Regions from separate parts of the Azospirillum sp. ST 5-10 genome, predicted to be linked through region 1. Evidence: riboswitches for the same ligand, from Rfam matches in the RefSeq annotation. Region 1 holds a riboswitch; the other holds the start of a gene.
What was found. A riboswitch is a leader RNA that binds a small molecule or an ion and turns the genes downstream of it on or off. The one in region 1 is predicted to bind cobalamin.

Region 2: it holds a riboswitch for cobalamin, as region 1 does, so the genes downstream of both, ACSBPG_RS05910 (CbtB domain-containing protein) here and cobW (cobalamin biosynthesis protein CobW) in region 1, are expected to answer to the same signal.

What each region holds. Positions count from the first base shown of each region.
Region 1 covers NZ_JBPJSP010000002.1:408,441-415,587, forward strand. Annotated here, with positions in the region: gene cbiE (precorrin-6y C5,15-methyltransferase (decarboxylating) subunit CbiE) at 1-50, opposite strand, end outside; gene ACSBPG_RS04215 (cobalt-precorrin-6A reductase) at 83-832, shown strand; gene cobJ (precorrin-3B C(17)-methyltransferase) at 886-1,650, opposite strand; gene ACSBPG_RS04225 (precorrin-2 C(20)-methyltransferase) at 1,647-2,390, opposite strand; gene ACSBPG_RS04230 (precorrin-8X methylmutase) at 2,387-3,025, opposite strand; gene cobG (precorrin-3B synthase) at 3,018-4,400, opposite strand; gene cobW (cobalamin biosynthesis protein CobW) at 4,437-5,477, opposite strand; cobalamin riboswitch at 5,782-5,997, opposite strand; gene ACSBPG_RS04245 (THUMP domain-containing class I SAM-dependent RNA methyltransferase) at 6,164-7,147, opposite strand, start outside.
Region 2 covers NZ_JBPJSP010000003.1:341,574-348,720, forward strand. Annotated here, with positions in the region: gene ACSBPG_RS05880 (dihydrodipicolinate synthase family protein) at 1-185, shown strand, start outside; gene ACSBPG_RS05885 (IclR family transcriptional regulator) at 348-1,181, shown strand; gene ACSBPG_RS05890 (tripartite tricarboxylate transporter permease) at 1,291-2,796, opposite strand; gene ACSBPG_RS05895 (tripartite tricarboxylate transporter TctB family protein) at 2,790-3,275, opposite strand; gene ACSBPG_RS05900 (tripartite tricarboxylate transporter substrate binding protein) at 3,355-4,320, opposite strand; gene ACSBPG_RS05905 (CbtA family protein) at 4,536-5,246, opposite strand; gene ACSBPG_RS05910 (CbtB domain-containing protein) at 5,257-5,475, opposite strand; cobalamin riboswitch at 5,621-5,833, opposite strand; gene cobN (cobaltochelatase subunit CobN) at 5,908-7,147, opposite strand, start outside.

The DNA.
Region 1 (7,147 bases):
CCGACGACCGACAGCCAGCGCTTCACCGGAACGGCGGATGTGCTAGTCATGGACGCTCTCCGCCCTGGGAAGCGAGCGTCCGATGAAGGTCCTGATCCTCGGCGGCACCACGGAGGCCACGGCGCTGGCCCGTCGGCTGGCCGGCCATCCCGCGATCGCCGCGACGGTGTCGCTGGCCGGGCGCACGGCCAATCCGGCGCTGCCGCCCCTGCCCACCCGCATCGGCGGCTTCGGCGGCGTCGACGGTCTGGCGGCTCACCTGGAGGCGCACGGGATCGCCGCGGTGATCGACGCGACGCACCCGTTCGCCGCCCGCATCTCCGCCAACGCCGTGGCGGCCTGCGCGTTGCGCGGCGTGCCCCTGCTGGTGCTGAGCCGCGCCCCGTGGACGCCACGGCCGGGCGACCGCTGGATCGCCGCTCCCGGCATGGCGGCGGCCGCCGACGCGCTGCGCGATCTGGGCGAGCGGGTGTTCCTCACCGTCGGCCGGCAGGAGCTGGCGCCGTTCGCGCGGGTGCCGGAGAAGTCCTACCTGATCCGCGCCGTGGATCCCCCCGACCCGATGCCGGCGCTGCCCCGCTGCACGCTGGTGCTCGACCGCGGCCCGTTCGCCCTGGAGGGGGAACTGGCGCTGCTGGAGGCGCACGGCATCGACGTCCTCGTCAGCAAGAACAGCGGCGGCGCGGCGACGCGGCCGAAGCTGGACGCGGCCCGGCGGCGCGGCATCCCCGTGGTGATGGTGGACCGGCCGCCGGCCGGCGCCGCGCCGGTCGTCCACGACGTGGCGGCGGCGCTGGAATGGCTGGACGGCGCCCTCGGCCGTTCCGGGTGAGGGCGGGGGGCCGCGGCGGCGCGGGCGGGCGGCGACGGGACGGCCGGGCACGCTCATCCTGCGCTCCCGTAGCGGCGCGGGGTGTAGACCCAGGGTGCTGCGCCGTCGCGGGCGACGGTGCGGGTGTGGGAGGCGCCGACGATCACCACCGTGCGCATGTCGGCGGCGGCCGGGTCGACGGCGGCCAGCGTGGTGACGGTCAGCCGCTCGTCCGGGCGCCCGACGGCTTGGCCGAGGATCACCGGCGTCTGCGGTGCGCGCACGGTGCGCAGCGCCGCCAAGGCGGCGCCGAGCTGCCAGGGGCGGGCGCGCGAGACCGGGTTGTAGAGGGCGATCACGAAGTCGGCCTCGGCGGCGAGGCGCAGCCGGCGCACCACCACCTCCCACGGCTTCAGGTTGTCCGACAGCGAGATGGCGCAGAAATCGTGGCCGAGCGGCGCACCGGCCCGCGCCGCCGCGGCCTGCATGGCCGAGACGCCGGGGCACACGCGGATCTCCACCCCCGGCCAGCGGGCGTCGCCGCCCGTCTCCAGCGCCTCGAACACGGCGGCGGCCATGGCGAAGACGCCGGGGTCGCCGCCCGACACCACCGCCACCCGCCGCCCGGCGGCGGCGAGGTCGAGCGCCAGCCGGGCGCGCTCCAGCTCCGCCCGGTTGTCGGAGGCGTGGCGGACCTGCGGGCCGGCGGGCAGCCGGTCGAGGTAGGGGCCGTAGCCGACGAGGTCGCCGGCCTCGGCCACCTCGCGCCGCGCCTCCGGCGTCAGCCACTCGTCGGTTCCCGGCCCCAGGCCGACGATGGCGATGCGGCCGCCACTCATCGCCGCAGCCCCCGGCCGGGGAGCAGAACCATGGAGAAGTAGGGCGCGCCGTCGGCCGGCGCCTCGGCCAGCGGCAGCACGCGCTGGTCCGCCATGGTGCCGCGCTCGACGTACCACGCCCGCTCCGCCAGGCCGGCGGCGTGGACGGCGCGCCGCACCTTGGGCAGGTTGTGGCCGAGCTTCATGACCACGGCGGCGTCGGCGTCGGCCAGCGCGCGCACCAGCTCCGCCTCCGGCAGGGTGCCGGGGATGACCGACAGCACGTCGTCGCGCATGGTCAGCGGCGACGGCAGCAGCGCCGCGCAGCCGGCCACCGAGGTCACGCCCGGCACGACCTCCACCGGGAAGCGGCCGGCGAGGCGCAGGAACAGGTGCATGAAGGAGCCGTAGAAGAAGGGGTCGCCTTCGTTGAGCGCCGCCACCGACCGGCCGGCCGCCAAGTGTTCCGCCACCGCCTCGGCCGAGCGGTCGAAGAAGTCCTCGATCCGCCGGCCGTAGTCGGGATCGTCGACCGCCAGCTCGGTGGTGACGGGATAGACCAGCGGCACCTCGGTGTGTTCGGCGCCGATGAAGCCGTCGGCGATGCGGCGGGCGTTGCCGCGGCTGCCGCGCTTGCAGAAATAGGCCACCACCGGGCAGGAGCGCAGGAGGCGCACGGCCTTCAGCGTCATCAGCTCGGGGTCGCCGGGGCCGGTGCCGATGCCGTAGAAGGTGCCGGTGGGGATCGTCGCCGTGCTCATTCGTCCTCGCTCGCCAGCGCGTTGACCGCGGCCGCCGCCATGGCGCTGCCGCCCCGCCGGCCGCGCACGGCGAGATAGGGGATGCCGAGGGCGCTCTCGGCCAGCGCCTCCTTGCTCTCGGCCGCCCCGACGAAGCCGACGGGGAAGCCGAGGATCGCCGCCGGCCGCGGGGCGCCGTCCTGCAGCATCTCCAGGAGACGGAACAGCGCCGTCGGCGCGTTGCCGATGGCGACCAGCGACCCCGCGAGGCGGGGCCGCCACAGCTCCAGCGCCGCCGCCGAGCGGGTGTTGCCGACGGCCCGCGCCAGATCCGGCACGGCGGGATCGCGCAGCGTGCACAGGACGGCGTTGCCGGTCGGCAGCCGGGCGCGGGTGATGCCGTGGGCCACCATCTCGCTGTCGCACAGGACGGGCGCGCCGGCCTGCAGCGCGGCCCGGGCGGCGGCCGCCACGTCCGGCGAGAAGGCGAGGTCGGCCGCCACCTCCACCATGCCGCAGGCGTGGATGATGCGCACCGCCACCGGCCGCAGGTCGTCGGGCAGGTGGTCCAGCGCGGCCTCCGCCCGGATGGTGGCGAAGGACTGGCGGTAGATGGCCGCCCCGTCGCGGACGTAGTCGTAGCGCGGCTCAGGCACCGGCGGGCTCCTCCCGGATGAAGGTCTGGGCAAGGTCGGGGGCGAGGCGGGCGAGCGCCGCGTCCGCATCCTCTCCCGGCCGGCGGCGGGCGTCGAAGAGGCGGTCCAGGGCGGCGACGGCGGCGACCGCATCGGCCGGCGCCAGGCCGCGGCGCAACGCCGGGCCGCCGGGGGCGGCGCGCACGCCGAGGTCGTAGCGCCCGTCGCCGGCGGTCAGCGTGACGGTGGCGGGCGCCGGATGGGCGCAGCCCTTCCCGCAACCCGCGAGGTGGGCGACGGCGCCGGCCGCCAGCAGCGCCGGCGCGGTCCGGGCCAGCGCCAGGGCGTCGGCGTGGGTGTCGGTGGTGCCGGCGTCGCAGCCCGCGGCGCCGCTGCACGCGCTCACCCGCAGGCGCGGGTCGCCGTCGTCGAGGACGGCGCCAAGGCGCCTTGCAGGGTCGGCCGCGGCGGCGCCGACTCCGGGCAGCAGGAGCGCCCGCCAGGGGGTGAGGCGCAGCTCGCCGGTCCCATGGGCTTCGGCCAGTCCCGCCAGCGCGTCGAGGGCGGCGGCCGTCAGCCGCCCGAAGGGGAAGGCCACGCCCAGCCAGCCGGGACGCGCGCCGAGCGCCGCGCGGGCCGGGCGCACCGGCGGCGCCGGGTCGTCGAGCGGGGCGAGGCCGGCGACGCGGGTCCGCAGCCCGGCCGCTCCGCACGCCGCCACCAGCCCGGCCATGCGCCGCGGCGGTTCCGCCAGGGCGGAGCGCAGCTCCAGGAAGGCCGTGGCGGCGGCGGCCGCGGTCGCCACCAGGGCGTCGGGCGCGCACAGGCCGAGCGGCACGGCGTCGGCCAGGGCGCCGCCGGCCGCCACCCGGAAGCGCGCGCCGTCCGGCGTCGCGACGGCGTCGAAGCGCAGGTCGGCGCGGCTGTCGGCGAGGTGGGCGCGGCCGCCGCCGTCGATCACGAAGCCGAACTTGGGCGGCAGGCGGTGCAGGCCGGCATCGGCCGCCAGGCGCGCGTCCAGCGCCAGCGCCAGCGGCCGCACGTCGAGCAGCGCCTGCCCGTCGATGCCGGCGGCGGGGGCGGACAGGACGTTGCGCACCGCCTCGCTGGCCGCATCCGCCGCCACCAGGCCGAGGGCCCCGAGGACCTCCGTCACCGCCGGCATGGACGCCGTCCGCACGCCGCGGATCTGCAGGTTGCCGCGGTGGCTGAGCTCCAGCAGGCCGTTGCCGTGGCCGGCCGCGAGGGCGGCGACGCGCCGCGCGGCGGCGGCGGGCAGCGCGCCGGCCGGCACCCGCAGGCGCACCAGCAGCCCGTCGCCCACCGCCATGGGCGCCAGCACGCCGGGACAGGCGCCGCGCCGTCGCGGCCGGGACGCCGCGGTCGGGCCGGTCATGACGATCTCTCCCCTCTCCTTGGACAGCCGCATGGATCAGCCGGCGAGCGCCGCCTCCACCGCCGCGCGGTCCAGCCCGGTCTCGCCGATCACCACGAGCCGGCCGACGCGCGGCTCGCCCGGCGTCCACAGCCGGTCGAAATGGGCCTGCACGCGGACGCCCACCCCCTGCACCAGCAGCCGCATGGGCTTGCCCGGCACGTCGACGAAGCCTTTCAGGCGCAGCACGCCGTGGGCGGCGGCGATGCCGCGCAGGCGCTCCGTCAGCGCCTCCGGATCGGCCTGCGGCGCCAGCTCGACGACGAAGCTGGTGAAGTCGTCGTGGTCGTGCTCGTCGGCGCCGTCGTGATGGCTGGGGCGGCGCGCCAGGTCGTCCTCCGCCGCCGCGGCCAGCCCCAGCAGGACGCGCGGGTCGGCGCGGCCGCCGGCGGTGCGCACCAGCTTGGCTTCGCGCGGCAGGGCGGCGCGGATCAGCGCCTCCACCCGGTCCAGCCCGGCCTCGTCGACCAGGTCGGTCTTGTTGACGACGATCAGGTCGGCACAGAGGAGCTGGTCCTCGAACACCTCCTCGATCGGCGTCTCGTGGTCGACGGTGCCCGCCTCCCGGCGCTGCGCCGCCAGCGCCGCCGGGTCGGGGGCGAAGCGGCCCTCGGCGGCGGCGGCCGCGTCGACCACGGCGACCACCCCGTCGACGGTGACCCGCGTCCGCACCGCCGGCCAGTTGAAGGCCTTGACCAGCGGCTTGGGCAGGGCCAGCCCGGACGTCTCGATCAGGATGTGCTCGGGCGGGGCGGGGCGGGCCAGCAGCGCCTCGATGGCCGGCACGAAGTCGTCGGCGACGGTGCAGCACAGGCAGCCGTTGGCCAGCTCGATCACGTCGTCGTCGCGGCAGCCCTCGACGCCGCAGGCGCGCAGGATCTCACCGTCGACGCCGACGTCGCCGAACTCGTTGACGATGAGCGCCAGCCGGCGCCCGTTCGCCTGCTCCAGCAGGCTGCGGATCAGGGTGGTCTTGCCGGCGCCGAGGAAGCCGGTGACGACGGTGGCGGGGACCTTCGCGCGAAGGGCAGCGGTCATGGGAGGCGTCTCCGGCGGGAGGAACGGTCGGCGCCGGCCGGCCACCGGCGCGCGGCGGACGGCGCCGCGCCCGCGGTCGGGTCCGCGGGCACGGCGGCCGGGAAGGGCCGCCCGACCATGGTCGGGGGGTCAGCGACGGGGAAGGGGCGCGGACGGCTGCCCGCCGGACGGCGGGAAGGCGCCCGGCGGTTCGGCTCCCGCCGCGGCGGCAGCGGGTCCGGTCGGGCGCACGGCAAGGGGCCTGCCGGCGAAAGCGGCGACACACGGCATGGGTCAACGTCCTCTCTCCGCCCACCCGGCGGGTTGGATTGATCGGACGATGGCAGGTTTCCTGGCTCGCGGGTCGCCGCCCGCCCCCCGACCTTCCCAGCCCCGCAGGGGGCCAGTGGTTTCGTGGAGGGTGGGCTCGCCGCTCACAGTTGCGGGGGCAGCCTCGGCTTCGGACGTCGCCGTCCTCACCGCGTTCCCTTTTACCCCCCGGACCCGACGGTTCGGGGGCACCATCGCCGCCACCATCGCAGGCCCCGCGGCGGATTGCAAGAGCCGGCGGAGCGGCCGGCAGGGTCACCGCACTTGAATTTGGCTCTTGTGGCGGACGCTGGAATTCTCCCTCTCCCGGGGCGGGGGAGGGCAAAACAACCAAATGCGATCACCCTGCCCGGCCGCTCCCGGCGGCCGCCCCGCCGTCACGCCAGCGGGCCGGTCTGGAACAGGGACACGCGCACGCCGCCGTGCGACGCCGTGACGGCCGGCGGCGCGAAGGGCAGGCCCGACGCCTTGGCGAGCGACGGCTCGCTCGTCACCAGCCCCACCCTCCAGCCGGAGAACCGGGACAGGAGCGTCTGCCCGAGGGCGTGGTAGAGGGCGTGCAGGGGCTTCTTGTCGCCGATGCGGGTGCCGTAGGGCGGGTTGACGATGACGAGGCCGGGCGGCCCCTCCGGCGGGACGAGGTCGCTGACCGCGTGCTGGCGGAACTCCGTCAGCCCGGCGACGCCGGCCCGCTCCGCGTTGGCCCGGCTCATGGCGATCGCGCCGGCGTCGCGGTCGCTGCCGTGGAAGCGGACGGCCGGGACGGTCCCGGCCGCGGCGCCGGCGCCGGTGCCGCGCAGGCGCTGCCAAGCCGCCGCGTCGAAGGTCGCGAGCCGTTCGAAGGCGAAGCGCCGCGACCGGCCGGGGGCGAGGCCGGCGGCGATCTCGGCCGCCTCGATGACGAAGGTCCCCGACCCGCACATCGGGTCGACGACGGGCTCGCCGCCGTCGTAGCCGCACTGGCGCAGGAACAGCGACGCCAGGGTCTCCCGCATCGGCGCCTTGTGCACGGCCTCCTTGTGGTTGCGCTTGTGCAGGGACTCGCCCGACGTGTCGACGCTGATGGTGCACAGGTCGTCGTCGATGCGCGCCTTGATGCTGACGTCGGCGTCGGGCGCAACCGGGGCGCCGAGTTCCTCGTGGATCGCCCGTTCGATGCGCTGCGCCGCCGCCCCGGCGTGGTAGATGCGGGACCCCTTGCAGGCCGCCTCGACGCGCACCGGCACGTCGGGCCGCAGCACGTCGCCCCACGCCAGGCGGCGCGCCCGCTTGTCGAGCTGGGCGAGATGGAAGGCCCGGAAGGCGCCGATGCGGGCGAGGACGCGGGTGGCGCCGCGGACCTCGAGGTTCGCCCGCCAGAC
Region 2 (7,147 bases), on a different contig from region 1:
CCATCAACGGCGACAACCTGCCGGCCTGCGTCAAGCACGCGCTGAGCCAGCAGGGCTGCCCCGGCGGCCTGCCGCGGGCGCCGATGCCGGCCCCCGACGCGGCGCGCAAGGCGGCGATCGACGCGGCGCTGCGCCGCGTGCTGCAGTACGACACCACCGTCGAGCGTTCCGCCGCGGTGGCGTGATCCACCTTCGTCGCGGTCGGTCCTCCCCGGCGAACCTCCAGGCGGCAAGCGTGCTTGCCGCCTGCCTTTTTTTGCGGCGTTCCCCGGCAGGCGAGCGGAGCCGTGACCCGCGGGCAGCGACGGTGGTAGGATCGGACGGATCGGGACAGAGGAACCAGCCTCTTGCAGACCAAGAACGTGAAATCCGCCGGCAAGCTGCTTGCCGTGCTCGACTGCTTTTCGATCCTCGACCGCCGCCTTTCGGTCACCGAGATCGCGCGCCGCACCAAGCTGCCGCGCAGCACGGCGCACCGCCTCATCCTGGCGCTCAAGGAGATCGGCTTCCTCGAACAGGACCGCTCGCGGGACGAGTACCGCCTCGGCATGAAGCTGTTCGAGCTCGGCTCGATCGTGCTGTCCAACATGGATCTGCAGCGCGAGGCGCGGCCCTTCGTGGAGGCGCTGGCGAGCCTGACGCGCGAGGCGGTCCATCTCTGCATCTTCGACGGCTCGCGCATGGTGTTCGTCGAGAAGACGACCGGCGGCCGGACGGGCCAGAACAACGCCACCATCACCATGGAGACGACGGCCTGCCACTGCACCGGCGTCGGCAAGGCGGCGCTCGCCTTCCAGCCCGAGGCGGTGATCGAGCGGGTGATCGGCCTCGGCCTGCCGGCCTTCACCGGCAACACCATCACCGATCCGGCGCGCCTCAAGACGGAGCTCGCGGACACCCGCGCCCGCGGCTACGCCCTCGACTTCGGCGAGATCGAGCTCAACCGCAACTGCGTCGCCGCCCCCATCCGCAACACCGGCGGCCAGGTCTTCGCGGCGATCTCCGTCAGCGGGCCGGCGACGCGCCTGCGCGCCGCGCAGCTGGAGCAGATCGCCCCGATCATCGTCAGCCACGCCGATTCCATTTCCCAGCGCCTCGGCTTCAGGGCGGGCGCGGCGGACGCCGCGGCGGCGCCGAGCGGCGACGGCGACGCGCCGCTCGACGCCCGCAAGATCGCCTGAGCAAGCTTCCCCGGGCAAGATCCCCCGACGGCGGCGGCCGGACGCGCCGGCACGGGAACGCCCCCGCCCGGGCGCGGCCGGGCGGGGGCGTTCGTCCGTGGCGCCGGGGTCAGCGCAGCGCCGGCTCCCCGTCCGGGCGCCGCGACGGCAGGAGCCGCAGCCCCATGATGACCAGCCAGGCCAGGATGGTCAGCGCGCCGATGGTGCCGCCGACCGGGCGGTCGAAGAAGATGGCGAGGTCGCCGTTCGACTTCAGCATGGTGGTCATGAAGGTCTGCTCGATCAGCGGTCCGAGGATCAGGCCGAGAATGGCCGGCGCCACCGGCACGCCGTTGGCCTCCATGAGGTAGCCGAGGACGCCGACCGCCCCGACGATGCCGACGGCGAACAGCGTGTTCTCCACCGAGAACGCGCCGAGGATGCAGAACATCAGGATCAGCGGCGAGACGTAGGCGGCCGGCAGACGCAGGATCACCCCGAAGGCGCGGATGCTCAGGATGCCGAGCGGCACCATCAGGATGTTGGCGATGAAGAAGATCGCGAACACCGTGTAGATGACGCCGGGGTTGTTGAGGAACAGCGTCGGCCCGGGGGCGATGCCCTTGAGGAACATGACGCTGATGACGATCGCCGTGATGGCGTCGCCGGGAATGCCGAACACCGTGGCGGGGATGTAGGCGCCGCCCAGGCTGGCGTTGTTGGCCGCGCTGGCCGAGACGATGCGCTCGACGGCCCCGTCGCGGTCGTCGGCGCGGCCGCTCCGCGAGGCGCGCCGCGCGATGGCGTAGGAGATCCAGGCGGCGATGTCGGAGCCCGCTCCGGGCAGCGCCCCGACCAGCGTGCCGATGCCGCTGCCCCGCAGCACCCCCAGCCGGTGCCGCCACAGGTGCGGGACGGTGCTGCGGGTGATCGGCCCGATCGTCGAGGGGGCCGGATCGGCGTGGGGATCGGCCAGCGCGCCGCGCAGCAGCTCGGAGATCGCGAACATGCCGATCAGCACCGGGATGAGGCCGAGCCCGCCCAGCAGGTTGGTGATGCCGAAGGTGAAGCGCGGCGCGCCCGACACCGGGTCCATGCCGACCATGGCGAACGCCAGGCCGAGCAGCAGCGACGCCAGCCCCTTGAGGAGCGACGGGCCGGCGACGAAGGTGGCGCAGCTCAGGCCGAGCACCGCCAGCCAGAAATACTCCACGCTGCTGAAGGACAGCGCGATGTCAGCCAGCCAGGGGGCGGCCAGCACCAGGACGGCGGCGCTGATCAGGCCGCCCAGGGCCGACGCGAACAGGCCCGCCCCCAGGGCGAGCGCCGCGTCGCCGGAGCGGGTGAGGCCGTAGGCGTCGTCGGTGTAGGCCGCCGACGCCGGGGTGCCGGGCATCCGCATCAGGGCGCCGGGAATGTCGCCGGCGAAGATCGCCATGGCCGACGCGGTGATGATCGAGGCCACCGCCGGGATCGGCTCCATGAAGATGACGATCGGCACCAGCAGCGCCGACGCCATCAGCGCGGTCAGCCCCGGAATGGCGCCGAGCACCAGGCCGTACAGCGCCGCCCCGGCGATGACGAGGAAGAGGTTGAGGTCGGCCAGCCGGCCGATCACGTCCTGGACGATCACCATATCAGCCATCCCGACACGCTCTGGAGGGGCCCCCACGGCAGGGGCACGTGGAGGACCGAGGCGAAGACGACGGTCAGCGCGGCGGCCGACGCCACGCCGACCGCCAGGGCGGCCGGCGGCCGCATGCCGGCGACGACGAACAGGGCGAGCAGGATCAGCGTCGCCGTCAGCAGGAAGCCCAGCGCGTCGACCAGCAGGACGTAGGCGGCGATGGCGGCGAGCAGCGCCGCGAAGCGCCACCGCCCGCGCGGGTTGGCCGCCCAGTCCGGCCATTGCCACAGCGGCGCCGTGCGCACCGTCCTGAGCGCGGTCAGGACGATGCCGCCGCCGACGAGCATCATGGCGGTGCCGATCAGCGACGGAACGAACCCGGGGCCGTATGCGAGATGGCGCGGCGGCGTCAGCGTCGCGGCGTAGGCGGCGACGAAGGCGCCGGCCGCGAGGAAGAAAAGGCCGACGAAGACGTCGTGGACTTTCATGAAGGGCACTCGTTCTGGGCATCGGCCGCGCGCGGCGGCCGACGCGGTTTTGCCGTGGCGCAGGCGCGTCCGGGCCGGCTCACTTGCCGTAGCCGAGCGCCTTCATGACGCGGTCGGTGTCCGTCTCGTGCTGGCGCATGAGCGCGTCGAGCCGTGCGCCGTCCAGCCATTTCACGCCGAAGTTCGCCTTGCGCATCGCCTCGCGGAAGCCGTCGCTGGCCACCGCCTTGCGGATCGCCTCCTCCCAGGCCGCCCGGGCGTCGTCGGGCAGGCCGGCCGGGCCGCCGATGGCGCGCCACGTGCCGCCGTCGATCGTCCTGCCGATGGCCTCCGTCGTCGTCGGCACGTCCTCGAATCCCGGCACCGGCGTCGGGCTGAGCACCGCCAGCGGGCGCACGCGCCCGGCCTTGATGAGCGCCGCCGCCTCCGGCAGCGAGGCGGTCTGGAAGTCGACGCCGCCGGACGCCAGCTCGGTCAGCCCGGTCGCCGCGCCCTGGCCGGGAATCCACGCCACCTTGTCCACGGCGATGCCGTAGTCGAGCATCATGCCGGCGACCGGAACGTCCCAGACGCTGCCGCAGCCGCCGCTGCAATGGACCTTGTAGCGGCCGGGATCCGCCTTGACCGCGTCGAGCGCCGACGCGAGGTCGCGGAAGGGCGAGTCGGCACCGACCAGGAGGGCGGAGGAATCGCCGTTGAAGTTGGCGATCGGCGTGAAGTCCTGGCGGGTGAAGTCCGCCAGCCCCATCGCCTTGTAGCCGGCGTAGGGGAACAGCAGGCCGACCGTGTAGCCGTCCGGCTCGGCGCGGCGGATGGACGTCAGGCCGACCACCCCGCCGCCCTGGCCCTGGTTGACGATGGTGACGGGCTGGCCGAACGCCTTCTCCACCTCGCGGGCGAGGATGCGCGTCGTGGTGTCGCCGCCGCCGCCGGCGGCGGCCGGGACGATGATCGTCAGCGGCCGCTCCGGGAACGCCGCGTCCGCCGCGGCCGGCGCCAGCAGCAGGCCCGCAAGGGTGGCCAGGATCGTCGATCGGATGGGCATGGTTTCCTCCGCCTTTTCAGCTTTCCCGACATTGGACTATCGGCTGCGCGCCGAAATGTCAATCCCACGATGCGGTCGCGTTTGGCGCACGAATGGCGGCTCTACCGACATGAAGCAAGTCAATTCAATCCCGCATTGTGGTACAGAACGCCGAACGGAGGGGATCGGGCACGACGCGAGGCCGGCCGCCCGCGGACGGGCGGCCGGCCGGCGGATCACGCCGGGTGTCGGACCCAGCGGCGGTAGAGGGCGCCGGTGGAGACGCCGAGGCACAGCCAGAACAGCAGGCTGGTGACGGTCGCGGTGACGATGAAGCGGTGGACGAGCGCCGCCGGCGCCACGGTCGCATGCTCCGCCGGCTGCGGGGCGCCGACCAGGTGGGGCAGGACGATCGCCGCCACGGCGACGGCCGCCCACAGGGGGCGGCGGGCGAAGGCCAGCAGCCACAGGCCGCCACCGGTCAGGAGGGCGGTGGCGCACCACCAGACCTGACGGTCGAGGAGCGGCGCGGCCGCGGTGCCGGGCACCTCGGGCGGCAGGCCGAGCCCCGGGGCGAGCGTGAAGGTGGCGAAGCCGGCGAGGCCCCAGAACGCGCCGCTGCGCCAGGTCACGGCGCCGCCGGCGACGGCATAGCCCGCCACCAGGAGCAGGGCGAAGGCGACGCCGGTCAGGACGTTGGCCAGACCGGTGAACGCCGTCCGCTCGACGCCGTCCGCCGGTTCCCAGGCCTCGCCGCCGTGGTCGTGCGCGGGGGCCCCGGCGGCGTGCTCGTGGGCGGCGGGCCCGGCCGCCTCGGCCGCCGCTTCGAAGGTTTCGGCTTCCAGGATGATGGGAACCGCGCCGACCTGGTGGGCCGCCGTGACCAGCAGGCCGGACAGGACGCCGGCGCACAGCGCCACGAAGAAGAGCTTTCGGAACTGGCTCATGACCGGCTCCTCAATGGCAGGGGAACGCGTTGGCGTGACGCGTGTCGTGGGCCGCGTTGTGGACCGCGTCGATGTGCGAGAACCCCACGCCCCACAGCAGGAGCAGCCCGAGACCGGCCGCCGCCGCCGCGGGAAGGAGGGCGCCGCGCCCGGCCGCTGAAGCATGGGTCGCCGAAGCGTGGGCCGCCGAAGCGTGCGGTGCCGTGCCGGGAATGGATTGGGTCTGCATGGAAGTCGCCTCCGTCAGAATGGATCAGGACGAAGACGGGAAACCCGTGCGGATCGGTGGCGTCCGGCTCGCGGTGCGTCGCGTGACGCGGTGCCGCCGGCGCGCCCTGTCGATCACCGCCGTTGGGACACCCCGCCCTGCGTGCCGGTTCGAACAAACGATGGCAGGTCTCCTGGCTCGCGGGTCGCCGCCGGTCGCCGACCTTCCCGGTTGCCCAGTGGTCGTGATGTGGCGACAGGCTCACCGCTCACAGTTGCGGGGGCAGCCACGGACTTGGCCCCTCGCGCTCGGGCCGCACCGTGTTCCCTATTAATCCCCTGGCCAGACGGCGTCGGGGAACCATCGCCGCCGACTGTAAGCGTGGCCGCGGAGCGCGTCAACGCGCGACGGACGGGGCGTTGCCGGTGCCTGCCGGGCCGCCGCCGCGCCCGGCTACAGCGTCCCGCGCCGTTCGCGCAGCTCCGCCGGGACGGCGTTGCGCCGCGGGTGCCACAGGCCGCGCTCCCGCGCCTCGTCCAGCCGGTCGAGGATGTGGCGGGCGGCCGCCGGGTTGGCCTCGGCGAGGAAGCGCCACACCGCGGGGTCGGCGACGTAGGCGCCGTGCAGCAGGTCGAAATGGTGGTCGCGCACCGCCCGCGTCGTCGCCGCGAAGGCGAACAGGGTGTCCACGGTCACCGCCATCTCGGCGGCGCCGCGGTGGCCGTGGCGCATCATGCCGGCGATCCAGCGCGGGTTGGCGGCGCGGCCGCGCAGGGTGCGGGCGATCTCCTCGCCCAGGGTGCGCACGGCGACCCGCTCCGGCTCGGCGCTGTCGAGGTGGTAGAGCGCGGGGTCGGCGCCGTCGAGCGCGGCCGCCGCCGCGAAGCCGCCCTCGAACTGGTAGTAGTCGTCCTGCGACAGCACGTCGTTCTCGCGCTGGTCCTGGTGGTGGACGAGGGCGTCGGCGGCGCCGACCCGGCGGCGGAACAGGCCCGGCAGGGCCACGCCGTCGAGCCCGGGACCGTAGGCGTGGCAGCCGCCCTCCAGGTAGGCCGTGCCGAAGGAGGCGCGGTCGCTCCAGTCGCCCCGCGCGACCATGTCCGACAGCGCGGTGCCGTAGCCGCCGGGCGGCGCGCCGAAGACCCGCGCGGTGGCCCGGCGCCGGGCCGTGCCGGCGTCCAGCCCGGCGGTCGCGAGGTCGGCCGCGTCGCGCCGCGCCGCGGCGGCCAGCGGGTTGACGTCGTCCCCTTCGTCGAGGGCGGCGACGGCGCGGACCGCCTGGTCGAACAGGGCGATCTGCTGCGGGAAGACGTCGCGGAACAGGCCGGAGATGCGCAGGGTGACGTCGACCCGCGGGCGGCCCAGCACCCCGGCCGGCATGGTCTCGAAGCCGGTGACGCGGCCCGATCCGCCCTCCCACACCGGGCGCACGCCCAGCAGCGCCAGCGCCTGCGCCAGCTCGTCGCCGCCGGTGCGCAGGGCGGGCGTGCCCCAGCAGTCCACCACCAGCCGCCGCGGCCAGTCGCCCTGGTCCTGCAGGTGGCGGGCGAGCAGGGCGCCGGCCGCCTGCCAGCCCAGCGTCCAGGCGGCCGGCGTCGGCACGGCGCGGGGGTCGAGGGCGAACAGGTTGCGGCCGGTCGGCAGGGTGTCGGCGCGCCCGCGCGCCGGCGACCCGCCGGGGCCGGGCCGCACG